DNA from 3 places in the Caballeronia sp. LZ016 genome. Region 3 is predicted to be linked to each of the others. Evidence: predicted binding sites of a transcription regulator. Region 3 holds the regulator's gene; each other region holds the start of a gene.
What was found. The regulator LexA, encoded in region 3, represses DNA repair genes until DNA is damaged. The targets are predictions, from matches to a motif close to ACTGTATNNNNATACAGT.
Positions count from the first base shown of each region.

Region 1: imuA (translesion DNA synthesis-associated protein ImuA) is a predicted target of LexA. The motif match lies at 2,897-2,914, and genes of this name have one in related genera.
Region 2: P9220_RS13970 (DUF2471 family protein) is a predicted target of LexA. The motif match lies at 1,687-1,704, and genes of this name have one in related genera.

Region 1 is NZ_JARTVY010000003.1:150,916-155,998, forward strand. Features, by position in the region: gene P9220_RS19715 (error-prone DNA polymerase) at 1-656, opposite strand, end outside; gene P9220_RS19720 (DNA polymerase Y family protein) at 677-2,164, opposite strand; gene imuA (translesion DNA synthesis-associated protein ImuA) at 2,088-2,879, opposite strand; gene P9220_RS19730 (metalloregulator ArsR/SmtB family transcription factor) at 3,073-3,405, shown strand; gene P9220_RS19735 (ArsI/CadI family heavy metal resistance metalloenzyme) at 3,402-3,860, shown strand; gene P9220_RS19740 (arsenate reductase ArsC) at 3,857-4,378, shown strand; gene arsB (ACR3 family arsenite efflux transporter) at 4,365-5,083, shown strand, end outside.
Region 2 is NZ_JARTVY010000002.1:90,141-95,223, reverse strand. Features, by position in the region: gene P9220_RS13975 (DUF2252 domain-containing protein) at 1-1,256, shown strand, start outside; gene P9220_RS13970 (DUF2471 family protein) at 1,304-1,660, opposite strand; gene P9220_RS13965 (CsbD family protein) at 1,911-2,096, shown strand; gene P9220_RS13960 (XRE family transcriptional regulator) at 2,232-2,834, opposite strand; gene P9220_RS13955 (glycine C-acetyltransferase) at 2,969-4,171, shown strand; gene tdh (L-threonine 3-dehydrogenase) at 4,243-5,083, shown strand, end outside.
Region 3 is NZ_JARTVY010000001.1:2,411,210-2,416,292, reverse strand. Features, by position in the region: gene P9220_RS11450 (universal stress protein) at 1-427, shown strand, start outside; gene P9220_RS11445 (DUF2939 domain-containing protein) at 444-1,034, opposite strand; gene P9220_RS11440 (hypothetical protein) at 1,115-1,450, opposite strand; gene lexA (transcriptional repressor LexA) at 1,564-2,232, opposite strand; gene P9220_RS11430 (sulfate ABC transporter substrate-binding protein) at 2,479-3,513, shown strand; gene cysT (sulfate ABC transporter permease subunit CysT) at 3,678-4,562, shown strand; gene cysW (sulfate ABC transporter permease subunit CysW) at 4,589-5,083, shown strand, end outside.

The sequences.
Region 1 (5,083 bases), on a different contig from region 3:
GTGGCCACGACCGGCATTCCGGCCCGCAACGCCACCTGTTCCACGATGCCGCGATGGATGTCGTCCATCGCGCGCTGATGCAACGTGAGCCCGATCCACGCACGCGCCGGAAACGTCTGGCGCAGCCAATCGACTTGCGCAGTCAGCGTCTCTTCGTTCGCCGGAAAGTCCGGCACCAGGATCGCAAGGCAGTCTGGAGCGCCCTTCAAATGCGCGTAGTTTGGTTCCGGCCGTGCAAGATCGTCGGGTGTCAGCAGGTAACTGCCCTTGGCCGCCCGCATGCGCGCAAGCGTAATGAGCTCGCACAGGTTGCCGTAACCATCGCGGTTTTGGGCGAGCAAGATGAGGCCAAACGCGGGGCTAGAAGTGGGACCAAGAGCGGGGCGGTTTTTGGGACCGCTATCCGCACCCTGACGCGCATGGACCAGACGAAAGTACGAGCCGATGATCAGCGGCAACTTCTCTTCCTTGGCCTGAACATGCGCGCGCACGACGCCCGCGACCGAACACTCGTCGGTGATGGCCAGTCCCGCGTAACCCAGTTGTGCCGCACGCAGCACCAGCTCTTCGCCGTGCGATGCGCCGTGCAGGAACGAAAAGTTACTGAACGCGAAAAGCTCCGCGTAATCCGGCAGGGCCGATGAGGGAAATTCCACAATGCCACCTGCTGATCCGCTTAGCCAAACAGTCCGTGAAGGAACCAGCGTGTCTCCTCGGTTCTGACGCTCGGGCGTTCGCGGTAGATCCAGTAGCAGCTCTTGTCGTCCGCTTCCGCGACGAAGTAATCGCGCGTCACCAGTGCGCCGTCATGCCATCCGGCCTCGATGCGTTCGCCGGTCGAAACGAGCTTGAGCGGCGAGCCGTAGAACGGACGATGGTGCTTGACCATCAACCGCAACGGCACATGCAGCAGCCAGGTGGGCCGCGGCAGATCATCCGGCGCGAGCGCAGAGGACGCGAGGGTCACGGCGTGCGTCCTTGGGCTGCCTTGCACGGGCACCCACTGATTGGCGTGCTCCGGGCGATGATCGGGCGCGGGCGCTGGCCGCAAAACATTTTCGGGGCCGAGGCGCGCAGCCAGTAACTCCAGCAGCCGGTTATGGTCTTGCGCGGATCCACCAGGCTCGGGAAACAGCGAATCGCTGGGCGGCTCAGCCGCGCGCACTTCAGACGCCGTCAGCCGCACGGCGATGACCGCGGCTTCGAGTTCGGTGCGCCCAAGTCGCTCTTTCAAAAGACGCACCAGGTGCTCTTCATGCCAGGTCGGTTCGGCAAGCGCGATCTCGATCAGCGTCGGCTCGATGGCCTGGCGTCCGCGTTCATGCTCGAGCGTGATGGTGGCATGCGTGAGCGCCAGTTGCTGGGCGGTGAGCCACCCGCAGAGCTGCACGACGAGTCGCCGCGCGGAAAACAGGATGGCTTCGGCATGCTCGACGCGATCAGGCAGCTCGACGCGCGCGCTGAAGGTCGGCGGCAGTTCCAGCCATTCCTGCAGTTCAGGCGCCAGGCCATAGGCCCGGTCCAGGAAATCGAGTAGGTCCACGCCACACCTTTTCTTCAAACCTGCACGAGGCAGGCGTTGTATATCGCTCAGGACACGGCAGCCCAGCCCACTGAACCAGTCGGCGAACGGCCGCAGCTCTGGCACCACCATGAACGGCAAGGCGCCTAAGTGACGTTCAAGCGAGCGCATCGTGAGCACTCGCCGGCGGCCGGCCTTGGCGAGGAGCCAGGCGCCGCGCCCGGTCGGCGCGACGCTCATGCGCCCGGTGACGCCGATGGTCGCGACGACGCACCTGATCTCCCTGCACACGCGCAAGATGCCGCCGAAGAGTCGCAAGCTCGCCGTGACGTCGACAACGATGGTTTCCTCTTCGCACACGGCCACCTGCGGCGAAAAACGCAGCAGCGCAATGGCCACCTCGCGCTGCATGTCGTGTTCGCGCTCTGGGCTGCGATCGAACATCAGTGCTTCCGACGCGAGCGTCGTGACCCCACCGCGTTTCATCCCGACGCGCACACCCGCGTCTCTTGCCCCTGCATCGAGCACAATGACCTTGTCGCGCTCGAGCACCACGCACCCGTGCTCAGACGGAGGCGACCACCTCGGTCTGAACACCTCCAGCGACAGCCGGGGCAAGTGAATGGCGACGAACACGGCCATAGGGACTCAGCAAGATCGGCGACGGTTGTAGGGTGACGGTCAAGGGCTCCGTTCGGTTGGGGCCGCGTCGTTTAATCATGTCGACGGCAATCCCGCCCTCTGCCGGTCGAACGCCAAGCCGTAAGCTCGCCGGCGACGCATCCTGGGCGCTGGCAAGCGGCCGCACCAGAATTAGCAACGTCTCGGTTGCCTGAGCGGCCAGATGCAAGCGTCGCAACGCCTCGGAGCGGATGTGCTGTGGCCAGAACAGCAGCGCACCGCAAGTGCCGGCCTGCAGCACGCGCTCCGCGCACCACAAGGCGTCCGCCGTTTTCGACGCACGCAGCCACATCAGCTTCTCGAGTGGCACGCCGAGGTAGGAGAACGCCAGCGCGTTTGGCACGTGCGGCGCCTGCAGCAGCACGACGGGCCGCTGAGCATCATGAGCGACGCGTGCGAGCGCCGGACGCATCAGACGCATCTCGCCCACGCCGGGCTGCTGGACCAGCAATTCCACGAGCGCACCCAAGGGCCAGCCACCGCCAGGCAACTCCGCCGACAACGCCGCGTAGCCGGTGTCGACGGTCTTGCCGTAGGCGCGCGCGAGCTGCGATCCGCGCCACAGCGTTATTCCCCCCGACTCCGAATACATATTTCTATCGAGCGCAGCATCGATGGAGCGCGCCCGTTCCTCGGGCGTGCGTAACTGCTGTGCGGCTAAGGCAGTCCGACTCACGATTTGGCTCCAGAGATACTGTATAAATATACAGGTATTCTAGCCCAAGTATTTGAGTCTCAGGTTGGAGGTCGAGTCCAACCTTCGTCGATTCCGCTCGCTATCTCCCGTCCCTAATTGATCGACCAAGCACCGTCGCCCTGTCGTTTCAAGATTACTTGAATCTTTGAATTGACGGGTCTATGATGCCGCCATGGACTCGAACCTCGTTGTACGCGCGCTCGGCGCGCTCGCTCATGAATCGCGCCTGGCGATCTTCCGCGCACTGGTTGTCGCGGGCCCCGAAGGCATGCCGGCTGGTGAGATCGCTCAGCAGCTTGGCCTCTCGCCGTCTGGCCTGTCGTTTCACCTTAAAGACCTGTCGCATGCGGGCCTCGTCAACAGCGAACAGAAGGGACGGTTCATCTTCTATTCAGCCAACTTCGATGCGATGAACGGACTGGTCGGGTTTCTAACTGAGAACTGCTGTGCCGGCGCTGACTGTTCCGTTCAAGGTGTGTCGCAGTGCCCAGGAGCTAAATCATGAAACGTATGCACATCCACGTTGCTGTCGAAGATATTGATGCGAGCACCCGGTTCTACGTCGCCATGTTTGGAGGCGCAAAACCGACGGTATCGCAGTCGGACTACCGCAAATGGGAGTTAAGCGATCCGAAGGTCAACTTCGCTATTTCGCAGCGTGGCGTAAAGCCGGGCATTGATCACCTTGGCATTCAGGTCGAATCGGACGAGGAACTCGCTGAGATGCGAGCGCGCTTCGCAAGCGCTGAGTTGCCCGTCACGAATCAGACGGCGACGACCTGCTGTTACGCAAAGTCGGATAAGACCTGGACAGTGGACCCACAGGGCGTCGCATGGGAGACCTTTCAAACGCTTGAGCACGCCCCTGTTTATGGAGAGTCGCGCGATCGTTCGCGCGAAGCCCGCGTGTCTTCAAATGCCTGCTGCTCGGGCGCAGATCTCAATCGGAGCAACACGTGAACGACAAAACCTACAACATTCTGGTCCTTTGCACGGGCAACAGCGCCCGAAGCATTATGGCCGAAGCGCTTTTTAACACGCTCGGCAAGGGCCGATTCCACGCGTTCAGCGCAGGCAGTCACCCGTCAGGCGCGGTCAATCCGTTTGCGCTTGAGCGCTGCGAGTCACTGGACTACGACACGACCGGGCTGCGCAGTAAGAGCTGGGATGAGTTCGGTGCGCCGGACGCGCCGCAAATGGACTTCGTGATCACCGTGTGCGACCAGGCGGCTGGCGAGGTGTGCCCGATATGGCCCGGCAAGCCGATCACCGCGCACTGGGGTTTTGAAGACCCTGCCGCATTCCTGGGCAGCGACGAAGAGAAGCGCGCGGTCTTCACCAAGGTCTATCGGCAGATTCTGACGCGGGTAAGCCAGTTTGTGAACCTGCCGTTGCACATACTCGATCGCAATGCAGCCCAGAAGGAAGTGCGCGCGATTGGCGAACGTCCCGCCGAGGAATCCAATGAGCAGCACTGACTCGGTCGCTCGCGCCAGCCGCCCCGTCATTGGCTTCTTCGAGCGATATCTGACGTTGTGGGTTGCACTGTGCATCGTCGCGGGCATCGCGCTGGGCCAATGGTTGCCGGCGCTGTTTCAGGCGATCGGTCGCATGGAAGTGGCGCAGGTCAATCTGCCGGTGGGCGTGCTCATCTGGGTGATGATCATCCCGATGCTCATCAAAATTGACTTCGGTGCGATGGCGCAGGTCAAGGGCCACTGGCGCGGAATCGGCGTCACGCTATTCGTGAACTGGCTCGTCAAGCCGTTCTCGATGGCGCTGCTCGGATGGATCTTCGTGCGCCACGTCTTCGCCGCCTGGTTGCCCGCAACGCAACTCGATAGCTACATTGCCGGCCTCATTCTGCTGGCTGCTGCCCCATGCACCGCGATGGTGTTCGTCTGGTCGCAGCTTTGCAAGGGCGATCCCTATTTCACCTTGTCGCAGGTGGCCCTGAACGACGCGATCATGATTGTCGCGTTCGCGCCGATCGTGGCACTGTTGCTTGGCTTGTCCGCCATCACCGTTCCGTGGAATACGTTGATCTCGTCGGTGGGTCTCTACATCATCATTCCAGTCGTCATCGCGCAGTTACTGCGTCGCGTGCTGCTCGTGAACGGTGAGGCCCACTTCAATCGCACGGTTTCACGCCTCGGGCCCTATTCGATTAGCGCGTTGCTCGC
Region 2 (5,083 bases), on a different contig from region 3:
ACGGCCGGATGCTCGCTTCGCCGTTCGCGTTCTATCGCGGCAGCGCGATCGTGCAGGCGCACGATCTGGCCGGCACGCCCGATAGCGGTATCCCGATCCAGATCTGCGGAGATTGTCACCTCGCGAACTTTGGCGGCTTTGCGACGCCCGAGCGCACGCTTATCTTCGATCTCAACGATTTCGACGAGACCGCGCGCGGACCGTGGGAGTGGGATCTTAAGCGCCTGACCGCGAGCTTCACCGTTGCGGGCCGGCATTTAGGCATGGGCGGTCTGGCTGCCGACGAGCTCGCGTATCGCACCGTTGAAAGCTATCAGCGACACATGCGCGAATACGCCGAGATGGGCGTGCTCGATCTATGGTACGAGCGAATCAGCTTCGCGCGACTGTACGATCTTGTTCAGACCGACGCTGCCCGGCGCCGCATCCGGCGAAGTTTCGAACGCGCGTCGCGGCGCACGCACGACACTGTGCTGCCGAAGCTCGCGGACAAGGACGGCGACGGCTGGCGCATCCGCGATGCCCCGCCCGCCGTGTTCCACATCCGCAGCGAGAGCACGCTCATCGATCAGGCGGACGAATGGATGACGCTGTCGGGCGATCGTGCAACGCTTCTGGGATCGCTGATGCAGGATTACACGAGATCGCTGACGCCGGAGCGGGCGGCGCTGCTCTTGCAGTTTCACCTCGAGGACGTCGCGTTCAAGGTGGTGGGCGTTGGAAGCGTGGGCACGCGCTGTGTCGTGCTGCTCTTCACCGACCATCACGGCAGGCCGTTGTTTCTACAACTGAAGGAGGCGTCGACGTCGGTCGTCGCGCGATACCTGCCCCAACACTCCGCGAAAAGCCAACACGAGGGTCAACGAGTCGTTCACGGACAACGCCTGATGCAGGCGGCGAGCGATCCGTTCCTCGGCTTCGCGACCGGTGCGCTCGGACGCACCTTCTACGTGCGCCAACTGCGCGACATGAAGATTTCCGTTCAGATCGAAACATTCGACGACGAAGCGCTCCGCAACTACGCCGCACTCTGCGGCTGGGCGCTCGCCCGGGCGCACGCGAAGGCTAGCGGCCTCGCGCTGGAGATATCGGGCTACATCGGCAGCGGCTCGCGGCTGGTCGACGCGCTCGTGAGCTATGGCCGCGCCTATGCCGACCAGGTCGAGAAAGACTATGAGCGATTTCGCCGCGCCTGCCGTAGCGGCGAGTTGCAGGCGCGCACCGACGCTGACATGGCCGCCGACTTCGCACTCTGATGGCGTCGACTTCTGCGGATGGTCGCGCGACCAGGTCCCACGACGTGTCAGTGGGCAGCGACGGAAAGTTGCGGCCTGCCTTGCCGGGCGGCGCACTCGTAGGCATCCACTACGAACGCAAACACGGCAGGCAACGCGTTGGACGATGCGAGGTCGACGACGTCATCGGTCTCCGGGAAATGAAAGCCGTCCGGGCGCGCGAACAATTCGCGCAACGCGGCTTCGTGGCGTCCGGCGAAACCGAGATCCGCAACGGCTTCGGCTTCGATCGCATGCAGCAGGCGCCAGGTAAGCGGCACACTTTTCTCGATATAACGCCCTGCGATTTGTCTCGTGATGCGTTCGAGGTCACGAACCGCGCGCTCGAACTGCTTTCTGCTGAGATGTTCGCCGTTCGACTCCATATTCACCTCCTCTAGCGGTCTCCAGTACTGTATAAATATACAGTACTCGCATCGATGAAAATAGCGTCGCGCTGTTCCGTTGCGCTGTATGTGCGATTCCGCCTACGTGCGATTCAGACATGCGCCGCTATGAGCTTGCGCTCGGGAAGCGCATCGTAGAGCCGTGCTTACGCGGCATCCCGCGTTGAACTCGCGGGCGTCACAACGAAGCATGCGCGCACTCTGAGCGCGAAACCAAAGGAGAGCCAGAATGAACAAGGACCAGATTGAAGGCGTTGGCAAGCAGGTGAAGGGGAAGGTCAACGAAGTGGTCGGTAACGCAACCGATGACCCGGCGCAGGAAGCCAAGGGCGACATGCAGCAAGCAGCCGGGAAGATTCAGAAGGGCGCGGGAGATGTCCGCGAAGACGTGAAGGACACTCTGAAGAAGCCGTAACACATACTGGCGGCGATGGCCGCTGGACTTTGAGCGGGACGCCGGGTCGGCGTCCCGTTTTTACTTGACGGCGGGCCGCTGCCCAACTTGATGCGCATAAAGTTCCGCTCGCACTGACGCCCGCAGCACGCCGGCTCATCCGTGAATCACCACCAGCAGTGCCTTCGCTTCCGATCTTCCTGCATTTCGAATGGAATGGCCATCGTCGGCAGCGTACCGGGCTGTCTCGCCCGCCTTCAGACGTCGCGTCGTGCCTGCCGCTTCTACCTGTATCGTTCCGTTGAGCACGGTCATGTGCTCCCGCGTCCCCGGCTCGTGCGCGTTCGATCGGAGCGCCGCCCCCGGCTGCAGCGTGAGTTCGTACCACTCGAACTTGCCTGCCAGTTCGATCGGCCCCCACACCCGCAGCTGATATCCACCGTTGTCACCGCTTAGCGTCGGTATCTCGTGCGGGCCGGCCACGCGAATCGCTTCGAGCGGCCGTTGCTGCGCGAACAATTGATCGAGGCTGATTCCGAGCGCGTTCGTCAGCCTCCATGCGACGGCTATCGTCGGATTCGCCTTGTCGCGCTCGATCTCCGACAACATCGACTTGGAAACCCCTGCTGCACGGGATAAGTCATCGAGCGTCAACTTTCTCTCGTTGCGCAACCGTTGAATCTGTTCCCCGACGCGCGGCGGCGACGATGCGGACGGTGCCGGTTCCCCGGCTGCCTGCGTGGAGCGAGCGCTTGCCATGACTTCTTCGATCCTTTACAGTGTTCGGCATATCGGAAGGTTGTTCGAAATATCGAACTCGTCCGATGCGATGCATGGACTATAACAGGGCTATGGGCCACGCGCCGAGCGCCCGCATTCACAGGATGCTGCTGATGAACGACCGATATTTGACCCATCTGCGCCAAACCATCGATGAAATTCGCGCGGCCGGTTTCTACAAGACCGAACGAGTCATCGCCAGTCCGCAGTCGTCGGATATTCGGCTCGACAGCGGGGCGGAAGTACTCAACTTCTGCGCGAACAACTATTTAGGCCTCGCCGACGACCCGCGTTTGATCGCCGCCGCGAAAGCGGGTCTCGATGCAGACGGCTTCGGCATGGCGTCGGTGCGTTTCATCTGCGGGACGCAGACCGTGCATAAGCAGTTGGAGCGTGCGATCGCGGAGTTCCTTCAGACCGATGACGCCATCCTCTATTCAAGCTGCTTCGACGCGAACGGTGGCCTGTTCGAAACGCTGTTGACCGATGAAGACGCGATCATCAGCGACGAACTGAACCATGCGAGCATCATCGACGGCGTGCGTCTGTCGAAGGCGCGACGACTGCGCTACAAGAACAACGACCTCGCCGACCTGGAAGCGCGTCTGAAAGAAGCCGATGAAGCCGGCGCGCGCTTCAAGCTGATCGCGACCGATGGCGTGTTTTCAATGGACGGCATTATCGCGGACCTCGCCGGCATCTGCGATCTTGCGGATCGCTACGACGCGCTGGTGATGGTCGACGACTCCCACGCCGTCGGTTTCATTGGCGAGCACGGACGGGGCACGCCGGAGCGTTGCGGCGTGCTGGACCGCGTCGACATCATTACCGGGACGCTTGGGAAAGCGCTCGGCGGTGCATCGGGAGGATATGTCGCCGCTCGCAAAGAGGTCGTCGAGTTGCTGCGGCAACGAAGCCGGCCGTATCTTTTTTCGAATACGCTTGCGCCGAGCATCGCTTCGGCTTCCTTGAAAGTGCTTGAGTTGCTTGCGAGCAACGAAGGCGCCGACTTGCGCGAGCGCGTCCGGCAAAACGGCGCACATTTCCGCCAAGCCATGACCGCGCTCGGCTTCGACCTCGTGCCCGGTGAACATCCGATCATTCCCGTCATGCTCGGCGATGCGCAACTCGCATCCCGAATGGCGGAAGCATTGCTCGGGGAAGGTGTGTACGTGATCGGCTTCTGTTACCCAGTCGTGCCGAAAGGCCGCGCACGCATTCGAACGCAAATGAGCGCGGCGCACACGCCGGAGCAGATCGATCGGGCGGTAGACGCGTTTGCCCGAGTGGGGCGGCGGCTGGGCGTCATCCGCTGAGCCTTTATGCGCATAAACTCGGCCGAGCATCGTGCGGCCACAGCACCCAAAGCAATCCACAGGACCAACGCATGAAAGCCCTTGCTAAACTCGAACGCGCTCCCGGTCTCACATTGACAGACGTCGAGCGTCCCGAGGTCGGTCACAACGATGTCCTCATCCGCATCCGGAAGACCGCCATCTGCGGCACCGACATTCATATCTGGAAGTGGGACGACTGGGCTCAAAAGACGATTCCCGTGCCGATGCATGTCGGGCATGAGTACGTTGGGGAGATCGTCGAGATCGGACAGGAAGTGCGCGGGTTCGCTGTCGGCGACCGCGTTTCCGGTGAAGGGCACATCACGTGCGGCTTCTGCCGCAATTGCCGCGCGGGCCGGCGGCATCTTTGCCGCAACACGGTCGGAGTCGGCGTGAATCGCGAAGGCGCTTTCGCCGAATACCTCGCAATCCCCGCCTTCAACGCGTTCAAGATTCCGCCCGATATCTCCGATGACCTCGCCGCAATCTTCGATCCCTTCGGCAATGCAACGCACACGGCGCTTTCATTCAATCTCGTCGGTGAGGACGTGCTCATTACCGGAGCGGGTCCGATCGGCGTGATGGCGGCGGCTATCGCGCGGCACGTGGGCGCGCGCAACGTTGTCATCACCGATGTCAACGATTATCGGCTGGACCTTGCTCACAAGATGGGCGCGACGCGCGCCGTCAACGTGACGCGCGAGGATCTGCGCGACGTCATGCATGAACTCGGCATGACCGAGGGCTTCGACGTCGGCCTCGAAATGTCGGGCGTTCCGAGCGCCTTCACTTCAATGCTGGAGTCGATGAATCATGGCGGCAAGGTTGCTTTACTGGGCATTCCGCCCGCGCAGACTGCCATCGACTGGAATCAGGTCATATTCAAGGGGC
Region 3 (5,083 bases):
GCTCGATCTGAACGCGGAAACGCATGTGCTCGCCGTGGTCGACATGCGATCGAGTATTGCGCAGAGCGCCGGTCTGCTGACCGACGTGGCTTGCGGACGTTTCGAGGATGCGGCGCGCGACATCCTGCAGGAGGGCGTCGACTGGCTGCGTGAGCGCGGATTGCAGGCCCAGGGGCACTTCGCGTTCGGGCATCCGATCGACGAAATTGCCGCGCTCGCCGATAACCTCAAGGTCGATCTCGTCGTGGTGGGGCATCGCTGCCGCAGCGGACTGGCGCGATGGTGGATGGGCGCGGGCAACACGCCGCTGCTCGATCGCGTGTCGTGCAGCATTCTGGTGGCGGTCTGTCAGGCAGGCGAATCCGCCGAAGCCGAAGACGCCGCCGCGTATGCCGCCAAGCCGGTCAAGGCGGAAGAGGGCGCGTAGTTCGGCGTCGCGCTCGTCAGCCGTTCAGATCGACGGCGACGAGCTTCCATGACACGAGACCGCTGCGGCGGAAGATGGCCGAATACCGTGCATCGCCAGCGCCGTGCTGATAGGTCACGACGAAGGTATTGATGTCGCGGTATCTGGCGGTCGTCTGTGGCGGCTGCGGCAGACCGGGCGGTTGCGGCAGCGGACCGGACGCCGCCGTGACGCTCGCGCCGTTTCGTGACGGCGCGGGCGGCCGTTCGCCAGGAACGCCGCGCGGCGGAATGCCGTTGAGTATCGCGGCGACGCCATCGGGTGTCGCATAGGAGTCGACCAGCGGCCCGACGAGCGCCGCGCCGATCATCGCCCCGAGAATCGCGAGCGGATTGCCGCTCTTCTGAATGTCGATGCGACGCGTCAGCAGCGCCGCGACCTGTTCCTTCAGGCTGCTGCGCAACGCCGGAAAATCGACGTACTCGCTGACAGTCTCTGCATCGCGCGCATCAGCCGCGCGCTTGACGCGATCCAGCGCCAGATACGGCGACGCATACATGAATGCCACCGCCGCGCCGCACAGAACGACAGCGAGTGCAATAGCGACAAGACGGGTAGTTCGCGACATGCGGTGCACGAGCCTCTCGAGCGTCGGTCTGACTCAGATTGACCGCGCCGGTGCAAGAACGATCCCGCAACCCGCGACGTTCACGCCAGAAACCCGCCCGCGCCGCCGGCACGTTCCTCGTCGATGCAGCGGTCGAGCATGCGCGACACCTCGCTGATCTTGCCGACCATGATGACGCGCGATTCGCTGCGATAGACCCGCACCGGGGCGCGCTGCGCCGGCTCCGCATGGACCGTCTTGGCAAGCGACACCCGGGCGAACGCCGGCTGACGCGACGGCAGCACCGGCATTTCATCGAACAGATCCGGCGTGGCTTCAGCAAGCGGACGCGCCGCGACGCCGCAGGGAATCAACGCACGCAGATGACGCAGGCGGCCGAACTGGCGGAAGGGCAACAAACGGGCAAAACGTTCCATGATGACTCTCCAGGCGATAGGACGCACTGCGGCCAAGCCGCGAACGGCTGCCGTCATGCTTTGATGTACTCGAAACGCGCCGCGTCGTGCGTGGCGTGGGGGAAGCGGGCGCGCTAGAACTCGCCCGAGCGGATCAGACCGACCGCGATGCCTTCCAGCGCGAATTCACCGCTGCCGGAGCGCACGAAAATGTTCTCGTAGTCCGGGTTCTCGGCGATCAGTTCGACGCCGTCCGAACGACGCTTCCAGCGCTTGACCGTGACGTCGTCGCCGAGACGCGCGACCACGATCTGCCCGTCTTTGGCTTCGGTGCGTTTTTGCACCGCGAGCAGGTCGCCATCCAGGATGCCGGCGTCGCGCATGGACAGCCCGCGCACCTTCAGCAAATAGTCCGGCTTGCTGGAAAAGAGCGCCGGATCGCACGCGTAGTGCTGTGAAATGTGCTCCTGCGCGAGGATGGGACTGCCGGCCGCCACCCGGCCGACGAGCGGCAGAGACAATTGCATGATGCTCGGATGCGGCAGCGTGAACTGATGCGGAAGCTCGTCGGAGCGTGCGGCTTCGCTGATCAGCCGGATGCCTCGCGACGACCCTGCGGCCAATTCGATCACGCCCTTGCGCGCCAGCGCTCGAAGATGCTCCTCGGCGGAATTGGCCGAACTGAAGCCGAGTTCCGCAGCGATTTCGGCGCGCGTGGGCGGGAAACCGGTGCGCTCGATAGCGCGCTGCAGGAGTTCGAAGACCTGCTGCTGGCGAGCGGTAAGTCTTGAGGTTCTAGTCACTGGCTGGCCCCTGCTGCGCTGTATGGATGAACAGATGACTGTATTTTTATACAGTATTTCATACTTTTCAAGCATTACTTTAACTTCGCCCCGGCAGCGCCCCGCAGCGGGCGTTTTCGATGGAAGGACGCCAAAGCGCCGGTCGTTAGCACGTTTCGGTATAAAAAGATGAAAAACGATTATTTCTAATCATATAGCCGCGCCGATAGACTGATTCCGTCAATTGGATAAGACGGAGAACGGGGAATGCAAAGCACGAAAGCGGGATTGGGGACCAGGGGAAGAAAGCTGCTCACCGCGTTGGCGCTGGCGGCGGCGACGATTGGCATCGGTGTTCAGGCGCACGCACAGACATCGTTTCTGAACGTCTCCTACGATCCGACGCGCGAGCTGTACCAGGACTTCAATCAGGCGTTCGCGAAGAAATGGAAGGCCGACACCGGCGAAACGGTCACTTTCAAGCAGTCGCACGGCGGTTCGGGCGGCCAGGCCCGCGCGGTCCTCGACGGACTGCAGGCCGACGTCGTAACGCTCGCGCTCGCCTATGACATCGACGCGCTCGCCGGCAAGGGGCTCGTCAGCGGCGACTGGCAGAAGCGCCTACCGGATAACGCGTCGCCGTACACGTCGACGATCGTGTTCCTCGTGCGCAAGGGCAATCCGAAGCACATCAAGGACTGGGACGACCTGACGAAGCCGGGCGTATCCATCGTTACGCCGAACCCGAAGACCTCGGGCGGCGCGCGCTGGAACTATCTCGCAGCGTGGGCGTATGCGCAGCACAAGCCCGGCGGCAATGAGCAGACCGCGAAGGACTTCGTCTCGAAGCTCTACAAGAACGCGGGCGTGCTCGATTCCGGCGCGCGCGGCGCGACGACGAGCTTCGTGCAGCGCGGGCAAGGCGACGTGCTGATCGCGTGGGAGAACGAGGCGTTCTTGTCGCTCAAGGAGTTCGGGCCGGACAAGTTCGAGATCGTCGTGCCGTCGGTGAGCATCCTGGCGGAGCCGCCGGTCGCGGTGGTCGACAAGGTCGTCGACAAGCACGGCACGCGCAAGCTCGCCGAGGCGTATCTGAAGTATCTGTACAGCGACGAAGGACAGCAGATTGCGGCGCGCAACTTCTATCGCCCGCGTTCGAACACGGTTCCGGCCGGTCTGACGAAGCAGTTTCCGAAGCTGAAGCTCTACACCATCGACGATACCTTCGGCGGCTGGACGAAGGCGCAGAAGACGCACTTCGCGGATGGCGGCGTGTTCGACTCGATCTATCAGCCGCAGTAATGGCACGGCAGTAACGGCAAGGCAGTAACGACACGGAGCAGGGCGGCTCGATGATGGAGCATCGAGCCGGATCGGCAAATGACCAAGCGGCGCGCCATGACGCCGCTCGTCGCACGTGCAGCAACAAGCGCCCGCCCCGGCGCACTGGACAGGACAATTCGAGCATGACCACTTTCAACCTGCGCAAGCCGAGCGCGCTACCGGGCTTCGGCTTGACGCTCGGCATCACGCTCGCGTATCTGAGCCTCATCGTGCTCATACCGCTTGCGGCTACTTTCGCCAAGACGGCGACGCTCGACTGGGCGCAGTTCGTGCGCGCGGTCAGCTCGCCGCGCGTGCTGGCGTCGTACCGGCTGACGTTCTTCGCCGCGCTCGGCGGGGCGCTCATCAACGCGGTGTTCGGCTTTCTCGTCGCGTGGGTGCTGGTGCGCTATACGTTTCCGTTCAAGCGTATCGTCGACGCCATCGTCGATCTCCCGTTCGCGCTGCCGACTTCCGTCGCGGGCATTTCGCTCGCCGCGGTTTATGCGGGCAACGGCTGGATCGGGCAATTGCTCGCGCCGCTCGGCATCAAGGTGGCGTTCACGCCGCTCGGCGTGCTGGTGGCGCTGACGTTCATCGGCTTGCCGTTCGTCGTGCGCACGGTGCAGCCGGTGCTCGAGGAATTCGAGCGAGAGCAGGAAGAGGCCGCTGCGTGCCTCGGCGCGACCCGCTGGCTGACGTTTCGCCGCGTCGTGCTGCCATCGCTTTTCCCCGCGCTGCTGACGGGCTTCGCGCTCGCGTTTGCGCGCGCGCTCGGCGAATACGGGTCGGTGATTTTCATCGCCGGCAACGTGCCGATGAAGTCGGAAATCACATCGCTACTCATCATCACGAAGCTCGAACAGTACGACTATGCCGGTGCAACGGCGCTTGCGGTGGTGATGCTGTGCGTATCGTTCCTGATGCTGCTGTTCATCAATACGCTGCAATGGTTTCTGCAACGGCGCACGAGCAGGACGGTCGCACCGCCGGTCCCGACGCTGCATGTCGACGGAGGCCGCGCATGAGCACGCCCGACAGCAAGGCGATCGCGATGAACACCGCTGACCAGCGCGAAGTTCCTGCGCTCAATCCGGTGACGGAGCCGCGCGCGATACGCTGGCTGCTCACCGCGATCGCGCTTCTTTTTCTCGCGCTCTTTCTCGTCGTGCCGCTCGTTGCGGTGTTCGCGCAGGCATTCGCGAAGGGCATCGACTATTACTTCGAATCGTTGAAGGACCCGGACGCGTGGTCCGCGATCAAGCTCACGCTGATGACCGCCGCGATCGCCGTGCCGCTGAATCTCGTGTTCGGTCTCGCGGCGTCCTGGGCGATCGCGAAGTTCGAGTTTCGCGGCAAGGCGCTCCTGACGACGCTCATCGATTTGCCGTTCTCGGTCTCGCCGGTCATCTCCGGCCTCATCTACGTGCTGATGTTCGGCGCGCAGGGCTGGTTCGGGCCGTGGCTCGCATCGCATGACGTGCAGATCATCTTCGCGGTGCCGGGCATCGTGCTCGCGACGATCTTCGTCACGTTTCCGTTCGTCGCA